DNA from 2 places in the Streptomyces sp. NPDC020490 genome. Region 2 is predicted to be linked to the other one. Evidence: predicted binding sites of a transcription regulator. Region 2 holds the regulator's gene; the other holds the start of a gene.
What was found. The regulator HrcA, encoded in region 2, represses chaperone genes, less so after heat shock. The targets are predictions, from matches to a motif close to TTNGCACTCNGNNNNNCNGAGTGCNAA.
Positions count from the first base shown of each region.

Region 1 (8,118 bases), on a different contig from region 2:
GCCAGGACGTGGAGCGGGCCGGCTTCACGGCCTTCTGGAAGAAGCGGCGCCGGGCAGCCAGGCTCTTTCACAAGGGAAGCTACGAAGGAGCCGCCGGGCACCGGCTCGCTCCCGAACTGCTGGGCGCGCTCCAGGACGACGACACCGTCGTCGGAGTCGTCGTCAACACCATCGACGACGCGCTGGCCGACGGGCGGGAGAACGGACGCGCCCGGTGGGGCACGGCCGACATCGCCAGACTGGCCGACCTGCTCGACGCCGCCCGCGGTGCGGGCCGGCCGGTCCTGCTCGTCTCCGACCACGGGCACGTCCTGGACCGCAGCCCGCGTGAGGCGGGGCCCACACCGGCCGACGGGGTGGAGGGAGCCCGCTGGCGCACCGGCCCGGCCCAGCCCGGCGAGGTGGAGCTGGCCGGGCCGCGCGTGCGGGCCGGCAACGGGCGGATCACCGCCGCCTGGCGTGACGACCTGCGCTACACCTCCCGCCAGGCGGGCTACCACGGGGGCGCCTCACTCGCCGAGGTCACCGTGCCGGTCCTGGCCTTCGTCCCGTCCGGCAGCGAACTCCCGTCCGGCTGGACGGCGCTGCCCGCGGAGAACACAGCCCCCGCATGGTGGCGGGGCGGCGGAACAGCCGAACCGCCGCAGCCCGCCCCGGTGCCGCGCGGCAGGGACACCCGCAAACAGCAACCGCCGCAGTCCGAAGGGCTGTTCCCGCAGCCCGGACACGGCACACTCGGCGAACGGACCGTGCGCAGCAAGCCGTACGAGACGCAGCGCGAGTTCGTGCGCAACGCGCCCGGCAACACCGCCGTGGCCGCGGCGCTCGACGCACTGCTCGAAGCGGGCGGCAAGCTGTCACCGGCCGCCGTCGCCGCAGCAGCGCAGTCGGCCACCGGCCGGTCGGAACGCAACCCCCAGCGGTTCGTCACCATGCTCGAACGTCTGCTCAACATCGACGGTTACCCGGTGCTCCAGCTCGTGGAGTCCGGGCGCACCGTCCACCTCGACAGGGAGCTGCTGCGGCAGCAGTTCACGGAAGGCACACAGGCGTGAGCACCCCGACTCCCCGACCGACCGGCACCGCCGGGATCAGCGCCGCACGCGCCCGGGACGTCGTCGACGCCCTGCGCCGCGGCACCGTACCGCAGCAGGGGCTCGGCCTGTTCGCCGTGGGCCTCGACCGGTTCACCGACGCCCTGGACGACGACCTGTCCACCGTCGCCCGCGGCGGCAGCGCCTTCCACGCCCTGCGCGGCGAGTACGGCTCGGGAAAGACGTTCTTCGCCCGCTGGCTCGCCGAACGGGCCAAGAAGCGCGGCCTGGCCGTCAGCGAGGTGCAGATCTCCGAGACGGAGACCCCGCTGCACCGCCTGGAGACCGTCTACCGCCGGCTCACGGAACGACTGACCACGTCCACGCATCCGCCGTCCGCGCTGCGCGCGTTGATCGACTCCTGGTTCTATGCCCTGGAGGAGGAGGTCATCGGCGCCGGAGAGGTGGACGAGAACGACGAGGCCGGACTCGCCCGTGCCGTGGACACCCTGCTGGAGCTGAGGCTCACGGACGTGGCCCGCACCACCCCCGCCTTCTCCGCCGCCCTGCGCGGCTACCGCGAGGCGGTCGCGGCGGGTGACGGGGCACGTGCCGAGGCGCTGATCGCGTGGCTCGGCGGACAGAAGTCCGTGGCCGCGTCGGCCAAGCGGTCCGCCGGGGTGCGGGGCGACCTGGACCACTTCGCCGCACTGGGCTTCCTGCAGGGCCTGCTGACCGTGCTGCGGGACTGCGGGCATCCCGGGCTGCTGCTCGTCCTCGACGAGGTGGAGACGCTGCAGCGGGTACGCGGCGACGTACGGGAGAAGTCCCTCAACGCCCTGCGGCAACTCCTCGACGAGATCGACGCCGGACGGTTCCCCGGCCTGTTCCTCGTCATCACCGGCACCCCCGCCTTCTACGACGGCCAGCAGGGCGTGCAGCGCCTGGCACCGCTGGCCCAGCGGCTGGCCACGGACTTCACCACCGACCCGCGCTTCGACTCCCCGCGGGCCGTACAACTGCGCCTGCCGGGCTTCGACCTCGCGTCCCTCGGCGAGCTGGGGCGGAAGGTACGCACCGTGTACGAAGCCACCGCCCGCCGTCCAGAGCGCGTCGCCGCACGGGCCGACGACGCCTACCTCGACGACCTGGCACGTGCCGTCACCGGCTCACTCGGCGGCAAGGCCGGCATCGCTCCCCGGCTCTACCTGCGGAAGCTGGTGGCCGACGTCCTCGACCGTATCGACACGTTCGACGACTTCGACCCACGTGTCCACTACACGCTCACGGTCAACACCGCGGAACTCGACGAGGTGGAACGCAACGCCGCGGCGAGCGCCGGAGACGTGGAGCTGGAGCTGCCGTGAGCGCCGCCGCGCTGGACCTGCTGGACCCGATCCTGACCCACCACATCGTCAACACGCTCGGCTGGCGCTCCCTGCGCCCCCTGCAGGAGGAGGCGATCGGGCCGCTGCTGTCCGGGCAGGACGCGGTGCTGCTGGCGCCCACCGCCGGAGGCAAGACCGAGGCCGCCGCATTCCCCCTGCTCACTCGCGCGCAGCGGCACGGGTGGAAGGGCACCGGCATCCTGTACGTCACTCCGCTCAAGGCGCTCCTGAACAACCTGCACCCCCGGCTGGAGACGTACGCGGGCTGGGTGGGCCGCACCGCGGAGCTGTGGCACGGCGACATCGCGACCAGCAGACGCCGCCGCATCCTGGCCCAGCGGCCGGACCTTCTCCTCACCACGCCGGAGTCCCTGGAAGCGATGCTGGTCAGCGCCCATGTGGACCACCGGACGTTCTTCTCCGGGCTGCACAGCGTGGTGGTCGACGAGGTGCACGCCTTCGCCGGTGACGACCGCGGCTGGCATCTGCTCGCCGTACTGGAGCGGCTGCAGAGGATCACCGGGCGGCCGGTGCAGCGAGTCGGTCTGTCGGCCACCGTCGGCAACCCGCACGAGCTGCTGGACTGGCTCCAGGGGTCGGGACACGGCCGACGGCCCGGGCAGGTCGTCGCACCCGGCGTGGCACCGCCCGAACCACGTACGGCAGCACCCCCGCTTTCCACCGCTCCCCCGCCGGGCGACATCGAGCTGGACTACGTCGGCTCGGTCGCCAACGCGGCCACGGTCGTCGCCGCCCTGCACCGGGGCGAGAAGCGCCTGGTGTTCTGTGAGAGCCGCCGCACCGTCGAGGAGCTGGGCGAGCAGCTCAGGCTGCGCGGTGTCACCACGTTCCTGTCCCACGCCTCACTGTCGGCGGACGAACGACGGCGTGCCGAACAGGCCTTCGCGGAGGCCCGGGACTGCGTGATCGTGTCCACCAGCACCCTGGAACTCGGCATCGACGTCGGTGACCTCGACCGAGTGATCCAGCTCGACGCTCCGCAGACCGTCGCGTCGTTCCTGCAACGCCTCGGCCGTACCGGCCGTCGCCCCGGCACCCGCCGCAACTGCCTCTTCCTCGCCCTCACCGACGCCGGTCTGCTGTCCGCGGCGGCCTTGCTGCTCGCCTGGTCGCGCGGCTGGGTGGAACCGGTGACGCCACCTCCTGAACCACGGCACCTGGTCGCCCAGCAGATGCTCGCCCTGTGCCTGCAGGAACACCGGGTCGGGGAGAACCTGTGGCAGGAGTGGTGGGGTGGGCTGGGAACCTTCGGGAAGGCCGCCGAGCCCATCGTGCACCACCTGGTGGAGCAGGGCTACCTGGACCGGGACGGCGGCCTGCTGTTCATCGGGCCCGAGGCCGAACGCCGCTTCGGGCAGCGGCACTTCATGAACCTGACGGCATCGTTCACAGCCCCGCCGGAGTTCACCGTGCTGAGCGGGCGGACCGAGATCGGCCGCACCGACCCGGATCTGCTCACCGAGGAGGTCGAGGGACCGCGGAAGCTGCTGCTGGCGGGCCGCAGCTGGCTGGTGACGTACATCGACTGGCGCCGCAGGCGCTGCTTCGTCGAGCCCGTGGACGAGGGCGGGCGTGCCAGGTGGAACGGCTTCGGCCCGGACCGTGTCCGGTCGTTCACCCTGACCCGTGCCGGGCGGCAGGTGCTGCTCGGCGATGACCCACCCGTCGTCCTCACCCGTCGCGCACAGGCCAAACTGGCCCAAGCGCGGGATGCCCACCGGGACGTGGTCCACCCGGCCGGTACGGTCATCACCCGCCGGGGGGACGGCGACGTCCGGTGGTGGACCTGGGGCGGACACCGGGCGAACGCCACCCTGACCGCCTCTCTCCCCTCCGTGGTGCTGCCCCACCGGATCACCGACGACCGCTTCCTGAGGCTGCGTGACGACGTGACCCCGCGGATGTGGCGAGCCGCCGCGGCGGACGCCGGCAACGGCGTGACACTGCCCGAGGTGGACGTACGCGCCGTGCGGGGCCTGAAGTTCGCGGAGGCACTGCCCCCACGGCTGGCGGAGGCCACCCTCGCCGCCCGGCTGGCGGACGCTCAGGGGGCGCGGGCGCTGCTGGCGGAGAACGTCCGGTTCCTGGTAGACACCGACGGCTGACCGCATCTGCCGAGACGGGGGCCTTCCTGTGAGCGGTGCGGCTCAGTGGCTGTGGCCGTGGCTGTGGCCCGCGGCGGCCGGCTCTTCCTCTTCCTTCTTCTCGACGACCAGGGTCTCGGTCGTCAGCAGGAGGGAGGCGATGGAGGCGGCGTTCTCCAGGGCGGAGCGGGTGACCTTCACCGGGTCGATGACCCCGGCCTTGACCAGGTCGCCGTACTCGCCGGTGGCGGCGTTGTAGCCGTTGCCCTTCTCCAGCTCCTTGACCTTGGAGACGATCACGTAGCCCTCGAGGCCCGCGTTCTCCGCGATCCAGCGCAGCGGCTCGACGACGGCGCGCGCGACGACGGAGACGCCGGTGGCCTCGTCGCCGGTCTTGTCGAGGTTGCCCTCGAGGACCTTGGCGGCGTGGACCAGCGCGGAGCCACCACCGGAGACGATGCCCTCCTCGACCGCGGCGCGGGTCGCGGAGATGGCGTCCTCCAGACGGTGCTTCTTCTCCTTCAGCTCCACCTCGGTGGCGGCGCCGACCTTGATCACGCACACGCCGCCGGCCAGCTTGGCGAGGCGCTCCTGGAGCTTCTCGCGGTCCCAGTCGGAGTCGGTGGTCTCGATCTCGGCCTTGATCTGGGCGACGCGGCCGTGGACGTCCTCGGACTTGCCGGCGCCGTCGACGAGGGTGGTGTCGTCCTTGGTGACCGTCACGCGGCGGGCGGAGCCCAGCACGTCCAGGCCGACCTGGTCGAGCTTGAGGCCGACCTCCTCGGAGACGACGGTGGCGCCGGTGAGGATCGCCATGTCCTGCAGCATCGCCTTGCGGCGGTCGCCGAAGCCGGGGGCCTTGACCGCGACCGCGTTGAAGGTGCCGCGGATCTTGTTGACCACCAGGGTCGACAGGGCCTCGCCCTCGACGTCCTCGGCGATGATCAGCAGCGGCTTGGAGGAGTTGGCCTGGATGACCTTCTCCAGCAGCGGCAGCAGGTCGGCGATCGCGGAGATCTTGCCCTGCGTGATCAGGATGTAGGGGTCGTCGAGGACGGCCTCCATGCGCTCCTGGTCGGTGACGAAGTACGGCGAGAGGTAGCCCTTGTCGAAGGCCATGCCCTCGGTGAAGTCCAGCTCCAGGCCGAAGGTGTTGGACTCCTCGACGGTGATGACGCCGTCCTTGCCGACCTTGTCCATCGCCTCGGCGATGAGCTCGCCGACCTGCTGGTCCTGGGCGGACAGCGCGGCGACGGCGGCGATGTCGGACTTCTCCGCGATCGGGCGGGCCGACGCCAGCAGGTCCTCGGAGACGGCGGCGACGGCGGCGTCGATGCCCTTCTTCAGGGCGGCGGGGGAGGCGCCGGCGGCCACGTTCTTCAGGCCCTCGCGGACCAGGGCCTGGGCCAGCACGGTGGCGGTGGTGGTGCCGTCACCCGCGATGTCGTTGGTCTTGGTCGCCACCTCCTTCACCAGCTGGGCGCCGAGGTTCTCGTACGGGTCCTCGATCTCGACCTCGCGGGCGATGGTGACGCCGTCGTTGGTGATGGTGGGAGCGCCGAACTTCTTGTCGATGACGACGTTGCGGCCCTTGGGGCCGATCGTCACCTTGACCGTGTCGGCAAGCTTGTTGACGCCGCGCTCGAGGGCGCGACGGGCGTCCTCGTCGAACTTCAGGATCTTCGCCATGACAGCGTGAGCCCTCTCGGAAATCTAGGTGAAAGAAACTGCGCCCCGGGCGCCCGGCTTCTTGTGTGGTCGCGGGGGCCAGGGGCGCAGCTAAGAGCGGAATGCTCGAGGTGGGACTACTTCTCGATGATCGCGAGGACGTCGCGAGCCGAGAGGACGAGGTACTCCTCGCCGTTGTACTTCACCTCGGTGCCGCCGTACTTGCTGTACAGCACGATGTCGCCGGTCTTGACGTCGAGCGGGAGACGCTCGCCGTTCTCGAAGCGGCCCGGGCCCACGGCCAGGACGACGCCCTCCTGGGGCTTCTCCTTGGCGGTGTCCGGAATGACCAGGCCAGAGGCCGTGGTCTGCTCGGCGTCCAGCGGCTGGACCACGATGCGGTCCTCGAGCGGCTTGATGGCAACCTTGGAGCTGGCGGTCGTCACGATCCGACCTCCCCCTTCGGAGATCTCACGGGGTTAACTGTCTGAGGTGGCGACCAGGTCGATCCGTCGTCGCGGGTGCCGGACCTGCCCGTCGCGTTGTTGGCACTCTCCAGGGGGGAGTGCCAGACCTGAGACTATGACCGTGATTAGCACTCGGTCAAGCGGAGTGCCAATCACCGCGGCGCGTCGGCCGGGGTTCCGCGCCGCAAGGAGGACTGCGCGGGGTCGCGCGGCGGCTGCGCAGGACCGTACGCGGCCGTACGGCGGACCCGGGGCCTGCCGACTGACTTGGCGGCGTCAGACGTAGTCCTCCAGCCGCGCCACCCTCAGCCCCCGGCCGCGTGCCTCCCGCAGCAGCCGCGCCGTCCGCTCCCCGACCGTCGGTCCCGTGCCCTCGCCCGCGGCCACGGCCACGATGTCGCCGGGGCCGAGGCGGTGCTCGCCGCCCGCGTACGTCAGTTCGCCGTCCCCCGTCATCGCCGCCCGCCACAGCACGACCGCCGAGATGCCGCAGTCCGCCGCGGCGCGCAGGGTCGTCGCGTCGTACGTGCCGTAGGGCGGGCGGAAGAGGCGGGGGCGGACGCCGAGGCGAGCGGTGAGCTTGTCCTGCTGGCCGCAGATCTCGGCGCGCTGACCGACGTAGGGCAGGCCGCGCAGGGCGAGGTGGTCGAGGGTGTGGTTCTGCAGGCTCACTCCGACCGACCGCAGGCGCGCGAGGTGGGCGTAGCCCGGGCCGGCGACCCGGTCGGTGAGGAAGATGCTGACGGGCAGGCGCAGTGTGCGGACCGTCTCGGCGAAGCGGGGGTCCGTCTCCGCGCCGTCGTCGTAGGTGAGGAAGACGACCTTGTCGCGGGTGGGGACGCGGAAGAGCACCCGCGGCAGGCCCCGGTCCGCCGCGGGGGCGGCCGGAACCCGGGACGGATTCGGGGCCGCGTGGCCCCGGCGGCGGGGCGACGGCCGCCCGGGCGCGGGATCGCTGCCGCGGGGCGACGGCCGCCCGGGGGCGAGGTCCCGGCCGCGGGGCGACGGCCGCCCGGGGGCGAGGTCCCGGCCGCAGGACGACGACTGCCCGGCGACCGGAAGACCGGCAGCCGGAAGACCGGCGGCCGGAAGACCGGCGGCCGGATGACCGCCGTCGTACGGCGGCCGCCCGGCAGCCCTGTCTCCGGCGCCGACCAGCCGGTGCCCGACACCTTCGTCCCCCGCGCCACGCGGCCGACGCCCGACACCCTCGTCCCCCGCGCCACGCGGCCGACGCCCGGCGACCCCCTCCCCGGCCCCGCACGGCCGGCGCCCCGCGCCCCTGTCCCCCGTACCGCGCAGCCGCTGCCCAGGACCCCCGTCCCCGTCCTCGACCCCGCCGTGCGCCCGGTGCCCGACGGACGTGTCCCCCGTGGCGTGCGGCGGCCGGCCGGCGGTCGCCGTGCCGTGCGGCGACTGCCCCGCCGTCGCCGCACCGTGCGGACCCATTCGCCGG
Region 1 is NZ_JBIRUY010000010.1:80,941-89,058, forward strand. Features, by position in the region: gene pglZ (BREX-2 system phosphatase PglZ) at 1-1,055, shown strand, start outside; gene brxD (BREX system ATP-binding protein BrxD) at 1,052-2,401, shown strand; gene ACH4ZX_RS13175 (DEAD/DEAH box helicase) at 2,398-4,548, shown strand; gene groL (chaperonin GroEL) at 4,591-6,216, opposite strand; gene groES (co-chaperone GroES) at 6,333-6,641, opposite strand; gene ACH4ZX_RS13190 (polysaccharide deacetylase family protein) at 6,939-7,820, opposite strand.
Region 1: groES (co-chaperone GroES) is a predicted target of HrcA. The motif match lies at 6,788-6,814, and genes of this name have one in related genera.

Region 2 (8,118 bases):
GGCCGTGTTCCCGCAGGAAGCGGTTGACCAGGCCGCGGGCCGGGCGGCCGGAGAACGCGCGGGTCAGCTCGGTGCGGACGAACAGGGGGTTGGTCAGCGCCTGCTTGTGCACGGCGTTCGCCCCGGACTCCGGGGTGACCAGGAACGCGGTGCCGAGCTGGGCGGCACACGCGCCGGCGGCGAGGACGGCGGCGATCTGGCTGCCGCGCATGATGCCGCCGGCGGCGACGACCGGGATGCTCACGGTCTCGCGGATCTGGGCGACCAGGGACAGCAGGCCGATGCCGGCGCGGTCGTTCTCCGGGACGTCGCGGTGGGTGCCCTGGTGGCCGCCGGCCTCGACGCCCTGGGCTATGACCGCGTCGGCGCCGGCCCGCTGCACGGCGAGGGCCTCCTCCGCGGTGGTCGCGGTGGCCATGGTGAAGGTGCCGACGCGGCGCAGGGAGTCGAGGACGTCGCGGGTGGGCACGCCGAAGTGGAAGGAGACCACCGGCACCGGGTTGTCGAGCAGCACGGCGAGCTTGGCGTCGTAGCCGTCGTCGCGGCCGTTGTCGGGGTCGCCGAGCTCGGTGTCGTACCAGGAGGCCTCGCCGGCCAGCTGGTGGGCGTAGAGCTCCACCGTGGCGGGGTCGGAGTGGTCGGGCTGCGGCATGAAGAGGTTCACGCCGAAGGGCCGGTCGGTGATGCTCCGCAGCTGCTTGATCTCCTGGTACATGCCGTCGGCGGTCTTGTACCCGGCGGCGAGGAAACCGAGCCCGCCGGCCGCGCAGACGGCGGCGGCGAGGTGGGGCACGGAGACGCCGCCCGCCATGGGGGCCTGCACGATCGGATGGGGGCAGAGATCGGTCAGTGCGGAGGACATGACCGCATGTTGTCACGTCCCGTGAGCAAGTCCGAATCGGGACGGGCCCCTGGCCGGGGCCAGGGGCGTCCCGTGTGGTCAGCGCCCGTTGAAGGCGTCCTTGAGCCGGGAGAACAGGCCCTGCTGGCCCGGCTGGAACTGGCCCTGCGGGCGTTCCTCGCCGCGCAGCTTGGCGAGCTCGCGCAGCAGGCGTTCCTGCTCGACGTCGAGCTTGGTGGGGGTCTGCACCTCGACGTGGACGATGAGGTCGCCCCGGCCGCCGCCGCGCAGGTGGGTGACGCCCCGGCCGTGCAGCGGGATCGACTGGCCGGACTGGGTGCCCGGGCGGATGTCGACCTCCTCGAGGCCGTCGAGGGTCTCCAGCGGGACCTTGGTGCCGAGGGCGGCCGCGGTCATCGGGATGGTGACCGTGCAGTGCAGGTCGTCGCCGCGCCGCTGGAACATCGGGTGCGGCAGTTCGTGGATCTCGACGTACAGGTCGCCGGCCGGGCCGCCGCCGGGGCCGACCTCGCCCTCGCCCGCGAGCTGGATGCGGGTGCCGTTGTCGACGCCGGCCGGGATCTTGACGGTCAGCGTGCGGCGGGAGCGGATCCGGCCGTCGCCCGCGCACTCCGGGCAGGGGGTGGGCACGACGGTGCCGAAGCCCTGGCACTGCGGGCAGGGGCGGGAGGTCATGACCTGGCCCAGGAAGGACCGGGTGACCTGGGAGACCTCACCGCGGCCGCGGCACATGTCGCAGGTCTGGGCGGAGGTGCCCGGCGCGGCGCCCTCACCGTTGCAGGTGGAGCAGACGATCGCCGTGTCGACCTGGATGTCCTTGGTGGTGCCGAAGGCCGCCTCGTCGAGGTCGATCTCCAGGCGGATCATCGCGTCCTGGCCGCGCCGGGTGCGCGAGCGCGGGCCGCGCTGGGACGCCGTGCCGAAGAAGGCGTCCATGATGTCCGAGAAGTTCCCGAAGCCGCCCGCGCCGAAGCCGCCCGCGCCGGCGCCGCCGGACTGCGAGAGCGGGTCGCCGCCGAGGTCGTAGACCTGCTTCTTCTGCGGGTCCGACAGCACCTCGTAGGCGGCGTTGATCTCCTTGAACCGCTCCTGGGTCTTCGGATCGGGGTTGACGTCCGGGTGCAGCTCGCGTGCGAGCCGCCGGAAGGCCTTCTTGATCTCTTCCTGCGACGCGTCGCGGCGCACGCCGAGAACGGCGTAGTAGTCCGTGGCCACTTACGACTCCGCCAGGATCTGTCCGACGTACCGTGCCACTGCGCGTACCGCTCCCATCGTTCCCGGGTAATCCATGCGGGTCGGTCCGACCACGCCGAGCTTGGCGACTGCCTCGCCGCCCGAACCGTAGCCGACCGAGACCACGGACGTGGAGTTGAGTCCTTCATAGGCGTTCTCGTGCCCGATGCGCACGGTCATGCCCGAATCGCCTGCCTCGCCGAGGAGTTTGAGGAGGACGACCTGCTCCTCCAGGGCCTCCAGGACGGGCCGGATGGTGAGGGGGAAGTCGTGTCCGAAGCGGGTCAGATTGGCGGTGCCGCCGATCATCAGCCGCTCCTCGTTCTCCTCGACGAGCGTCTCCAGGAGGGTGGACAGCACCGTCGAGACGGTGCCGCGGTCCTCGACGTCGAAGCCCTCGGGGAGGTCTTCCACCAGCCGCGGGACGTCCGCGAACCGGCGGCCCGCGACCCGGCTGTTCAGCCGCGCCCGCAGGTCCGCGAGGGACGCCTCGCCGAACGGCGCCGGGCAGTCGACCATACGCTGCTCGACCCGGCCGGTGTCGGTGATCAGCACGAGCATCACGCGCGCGGGGGCGAGCGAGAGCAGTTCGACGTGCCGGACCGTGGACCGGGTGAGCGACGGGTACTGCACGACGGCGACCTGCCGGGTGAGCTGCGCGAGCAGCCGCACCGTGCGCGCCACGACGTCGTCGAGGTCGACGGCGCCGTCGAGGAAGTTCTGGATCGCGCGCCGCTCGGGGGCGCTCATCGGCTTGACGCCCGCGAGCTTGTCGACGAACAGCCGGTAGCCCTTGTCGGTGGGGATGCGCCCGGCGCTGGTGTGCGGCTGGGCGATGTACCCCTCGTCCTCCAGGGCCGCCATGTCGTTGCGCACGGTCGCCGGGGACACGCCGAGGTTGTGCCGCTCGGTCAGGGCCTTCGACCCGACCGGCTCCTCGGTGCCGACGTAGTCCTGGACGATGGCGCGCAATACCTGGAGCCGTCGTTCACTCAGCATGGCGCACACCTCCAGAAAGTCGTCCCCTGACGCCTTGCCTGGCACTCTGCGTGTCCGAGTGCCAGCGTTCCCCGGCCCAGTGTACGGCGGCGGGGTACTGACTGGGCAAGGTCGGTCCTGCCGGGGCGGGTCCGTACGGCCGGGCCTGTCCGACGATCCCCGTCGTCAGACAGGCACTAGCGTCGCGGTATGACGGTGACTTGGGAAGAGCTCGGGTGGGAGCGGCTGGCGGCCGGGGTCGGGCGGTGCCGGCTTCCGGGCTGGGACTGCACGGCCGGGCTGGTCGTCGGGGCCGGCACGGCGCTGGTGGTCGACGCGGGGTCGAGCCTGCCGGAGGGGGCGCGGCTGCGGGCGCAGGCGCAGCGGCTGGCCGGTCACCGTGTGACCCATCTCGCTCTCACCCACCCCCACTTCGACCATGTCTTCGGGGCGGCGGCGTTCGCGGGCGCGGAGGTGTTCGGGGCGGTCGGCGCCGACGCGGTGTTCACCGGGCGGCGCGGACGCGAGGAGCTGCGCGCGGACGCGGTGCGGTGCGGGCTGGACGCGCGGCTGGCCGAGGAGGCGGTGGACGCGCTCGCCGCGCCCCGCCATCACGTCAGCGGCGAGTGGACGCTCGACCTGGGCGGCGGCCGGCAGGTGCTGCTGGCGAACGTGGGCCCGGCGCACACCGCCCACGACCTGGTCGTGCTGGTCCCGGGCACGCCGGAGGTCGTGTTCTGCGGGGACCTGGTCGAGGAGTCGGGCGAGCCGCAGGCGGGTCCGGACGCCGTGCCGTCGCACTGGCCGGCCGCGCTGGACCGGCTGCTCGACCTCGGCGGCGAGGACGCGCTGTACGTGCCCGGTCACGGGGCGGTGGTCGACGCGGCGTTCGTCCGGGCGCAGCGGGACGCGCTGGCGGACCGTTTCGGCGTGTCGCGGTGATCGGCGGGACGGTTCTCCTATCGTCGTTCGAATGCGCCAGTACTCTCCGGACCTGACCCCTCCGTGGAAGAAGACCGGGCCCGCGCCGGAGGTCCCGGCGGAACCGGGCCTGGTGGTCGAGGAGCCCGCGAGCGGCTTCTGCGGGGCGGTGATCCGCTGCGAGGCGGGCACGGTGACCCTGGAGGACCGCTTCGGCAAGCACCGGGTGTTCCCGATGGAGCCGCGCGGGTTCCTGCTGGAGGGCCGCCCGGTGACCCTCGTCAAGCCGTCTTCCGGCCCGCTGCGGCCCACCCGTACGGCGTCCGGTTCGGTCGCCGTGCCCGGCGCACGCGCGCGCGTGGCCCGCGCCGGGCGCATCTACGTCGAGGGACGGCACGACGCGGAGCTGGTGGAGAAGGTGTGGGGCGACGACCTGCGCGTCGAGGGCGTGGTGGTGGAGTACCTGGAGGGCGTGGACGACCTGCCGTCGATCGTGGCCGGGTTCGCGCCGGGCCCGGACGCGCGGCTGGGCGTCCTGGTCGACCACCTGGTCCCCGGGTCGAAGGAGTGGCGGATCGCACAGCAGGTGACCAGCGAGCACGCGCTGGTCGTCGGCCATCCGTACATCGACGTCTGGGAGGCGGTGAAGCCGTCCTCCCTGGGCATCGCGGGCTGGCCGCGCGTGCCGCACGGGCAGGACTGGAAGACGGGCGTGTGCCGGGCGCTGGGCTGGCCGTCGGACAACACGGGCGCCGTGTGGCAGGCGATCCTGGCGCGGGTGACGTCCTACAAGGACCTGGAGCCGGAGCTGCTGGGGCGGGTGGAGGAGCTGATCGACTTCGTCACGGCAGCGGCCACGGATGGGGCCTGACGTCGGGCAGCGTGCCGAACCCACTCGTGTCGAGTTCGATACCCAGAGCGCTGATGCTCAGCGGATCGCCGAACTTCGTCTTCTCCTGCCCCTTGTAGTCTGCCTTCTCGCCCTCGCCGACGGGTTTCGTGAGCAGGACGCACTGCGCCATGACCGGATCGACGATGAGGTGGACGGGCACACCGCCGGCCGCGTAGATCGACCGCTTCGTCCTGAAGTCCCTGTCGACACTGGTCTTCGAGACGACCTCCACGACCATGCTGATGAGCTGGGCCGGCAGCAGTCGCCCCGAGGCGGGCAGCACTTCGGGCTCCACGACCACCAGGTCCGGGACGGGCTCGCTGGCCTCGTCGACGATGTCGACGTGCTGGGTCTGGATGGCATACCACCGGTCGCCCGGGATCTGCCTGCCGATCAACATCACGATGATGTTGTGCACCAGATCAGGGCTGGCCATCATCACGATTTCCCCCCGGAGAAGCTCGGCTCTCACGCCCTCGGGAGGCTCAAGCTCCTCGAAGTACCTGGTCATCCCGCGCTCGTCCACAGCGGTCATCCCCGTGGCCCTCCACATCCGCCGCGTCCTGTCAGCGGCAGCCTACGAACCAGGTCAGGGACCGGACCGGCGTTCCGCAGTGATTCACTCCGCCGGCTGATCAGTCCACCAGGTCCCGGACCACCGCGTCCGCCAGCAGTCGTCCCCGCAGGGTGAGGGCCGCCCGTCCCTCGTCGTACGGCCCGCTCTCCAGCAGGCCGTCCGCCAGTGCGCGCCGGGAGGCCGCCAGGCCGTCCTGCTTCAGCAGGGACAGCGGGACTCCCTCGCGCAGCCGCAGCTCCAGCAGGATCCGCTCCACGCGCCGGTCCTCGTCGGACAGCAGCTCGCGGCCGGCCCCCGGCGAGCGCCCGGCCGCCAGGGCCGCCGCGTAGGCGCCGGGGTGCTTGGCGTTCCACCAGCGCACCCCGCCGACGTGCGAGTGGGCCCCCGGTCCCGCGCCCCACCAGTCGGCGCCACGCCAGTACAGCTCGTTGTGCAGGCAGCGGGCCTGCTCGGAGGTGGCCCAGTTGGAGACCTCGTACCAGCCGAAGCCGGCCGCCGACAGGGTCTCCTCCGCGATCAGGTAGCGGTCGGCGTGCACGTCGTCGTCGGTCATCGGGACCTCGCCGCGACGGATGCGGTGGGCGAGCCGCGTGCCCTCCTCGACGATCAGGGCGTACGCCGAGACGTGGTCGGGACCCGCGCCGATCGCCGCGTCGAGCGAGGCCCGCCAGTCGTCGTCCGACTCGCCCGGGGTGCCGTAGATCAGGTCGAGGTTGACGTGCGCGAAGCCGGCCGCGCGGGCCTCGGCGACGCAGGCCTCCGGGCGGCCGGGGGTGTGGGTGCGGTCGAGGACCCGCAGGACGTGCTGCCGGGCGCTCTGCATGCCGAAGGAGACCCGGTTGAAGCCGCCCTCCCGCAGTGCGGCCAGGTACTCCGGGCCGACGGACTCCGGGTTCGCCTCCGTGGTGACCTCCGCGTCCGCCGCGAGGCCGAACTCGTCGCGGATCGCGCCCAGCATCCGTACCAGGTCGGCGGCGGCCAGCAGCGTCGGGGTGCCGCCGCCGACGAAGACCGTGCGGACCTCCCGGGGGTCGTCGCCGAGCACCTTGCGGGCCAGCCGGATCTCGTCGATCAGCGTGTCCGCGTAGTTGTCGCGGGAGGCGAGGACGCCGCCGGTGCCGCGCAGCTCGGTCGCGGTGTAGGTGTTGAAGTCGCAGTAGCCGCAGCGGGTCGCGCAGTACGGGACGTGCAGGTAGAACCCGAGGGGGCGGTCGGCGGCCCCGGCGAGCGCGGGCGCGGGCAGGGCGCCGTCGGCGGGGACGGGCTCGCCGTCGGGGAGTGCGGAAGGCATGTGCTCCATTGTCCCGTACCCGCGCGGGGGCCGGTCCGGTGCGCGGGCCGTGGGCCGGTTGCCGCGGGCCGTGGGCCGACGCCGTGGGTCGTGGGCCGACGCCGTGGGTCGTGGGCCGTGGGCCGGTTGCCGCGGACCGTGGGCCGCTTGCCGCGGACCGTGGGCCGCGGGTCGTGGGCCGACGCTGTGGGCCGGTTGCCGCGGGCCGTGGGCCGACGCCGTGGGCCGCGGGTCGTGGGCCGGTTGCCGCGGGCATCCGCTGTTCGCCTGTTGTGCCGCTCGGTTCCGCTACTCCGCCTGGAGCACCAGCAGCGCCAGGTCGTCCTCCGGGGCGCCGCCGCCGAACTCGTGCACCAGCCGCCGGATGCGCTCGGCGATGAGGTGGGCGCTCAGCCCGGCGCACCCGGCGAGCGCCGTCGCGAGCCCGTCGGCGTCGTCGAACTGGCGCGAGCCGCAGCGCCGCTCCGTCACGCCGTCGGTGACGCACAGCAGGCTGTCGCCGGGCCGCAGTTCGAACGTCTCGCTGGTGTACGTCTCGTCCTCGACGACGCCGATGAGCGTCTGCGGCCGGGCGACGGTGCGGACGGCGCCGTCGGGCCCGAGCAGCAGCGGCAGCGGGTGCCCGGCGGAGGCGAGGGTGCAGCGGACGCCGCCTTCGAAGGGGATCAGCTCGCCGTACAGGACGGAGAGGAAGCGGGTCTGCGGGCCGTCGCCGGGGCCGGGCGGCCGCACCAGGGCCCGGGCGGCGGCGTCGGCGGCCTCCATCGTGTCGTCGAGGAGCAGCCGGTTGAGCCGGTCCAGCACGTCGGCGACGCGGTAGCCCTCACGGGCGAGCAGCCGCAGCCAGGGCCGGACGAGACCGATGACGACGGCGGCCTCGGGGCCCTTGCCCTGCACGTCGCCGACCGCGAAGCACCATCGGCCGTCGCCGGCCGGGAAGAGGTCGTAGAAGTCGCCGCTGGGCCCGCCCTTGTCGCAGGGCTCGTAGACGAGGGCGCTGCGCACGCCGGGGATCTCGGCGACGGCGGTGGGCAGCAGGCCGCGCTGCAGCACGCGGCTGATGGTGGCCTGGCGGGCGTACTGGCGGGCGGCGCCGACGGCCAGCGCCACCCGGCGGCTGAAGTCCTCGACGAGTCCGGTGATCTCATCGGGGAAGCTGAGCAGTCCGGCGCGTCCGATCACGAGGGTGCCCAGCGGCCGGCCGCCCGCGATCAGGGGGTGGGCGAGTGCCGTGCCGGCCGCCTCGCCCGGCCCGAGCGCCTCGCCGGGCCAGGCGTAGGGCGCGGGCCCCGACTTCCCGGGGGCCTCCCGGCGGCGGGGCGGGGTCTTCTCCAGGACCCGGCGCAGTTCCTCGATGCGGTTCT
Region 2 is NZ_JBIRUY010000041.1:23,697-31,814, forward strand. Features, by position in the region: gene ACH4ZX_RS33190 (nitronate monooxygenase) at 1-862, opposite strand, end outside; gene dnaJ (molecular chaperone DnaJ) at 941-2,077, opposite strand; gene hrcA (heat-inducible transcriptional repressor HrcA) at 2,078-3,094, opposite strand; gene ACH4ZX_RS33205 (MBL fold metallo-hydrolase) at 3,284-4,015, shown strand; gene ACH4ZX_RS33210 (DUF3097 domain-containing protein) at 4,047-4,865, shown strand; gene ACH4ZX_RS33215 (Uma2 family endonuclease) at 4,837-5,421, opposite strand; gene hemW (radical SAM family heme chaperone HemW) at 5,522-6,754, opposite strand; gene ACH4ZX_RS33225 (SpoIIE family protein phosphatase) at 7,043-8,118, opposite strand, start outside.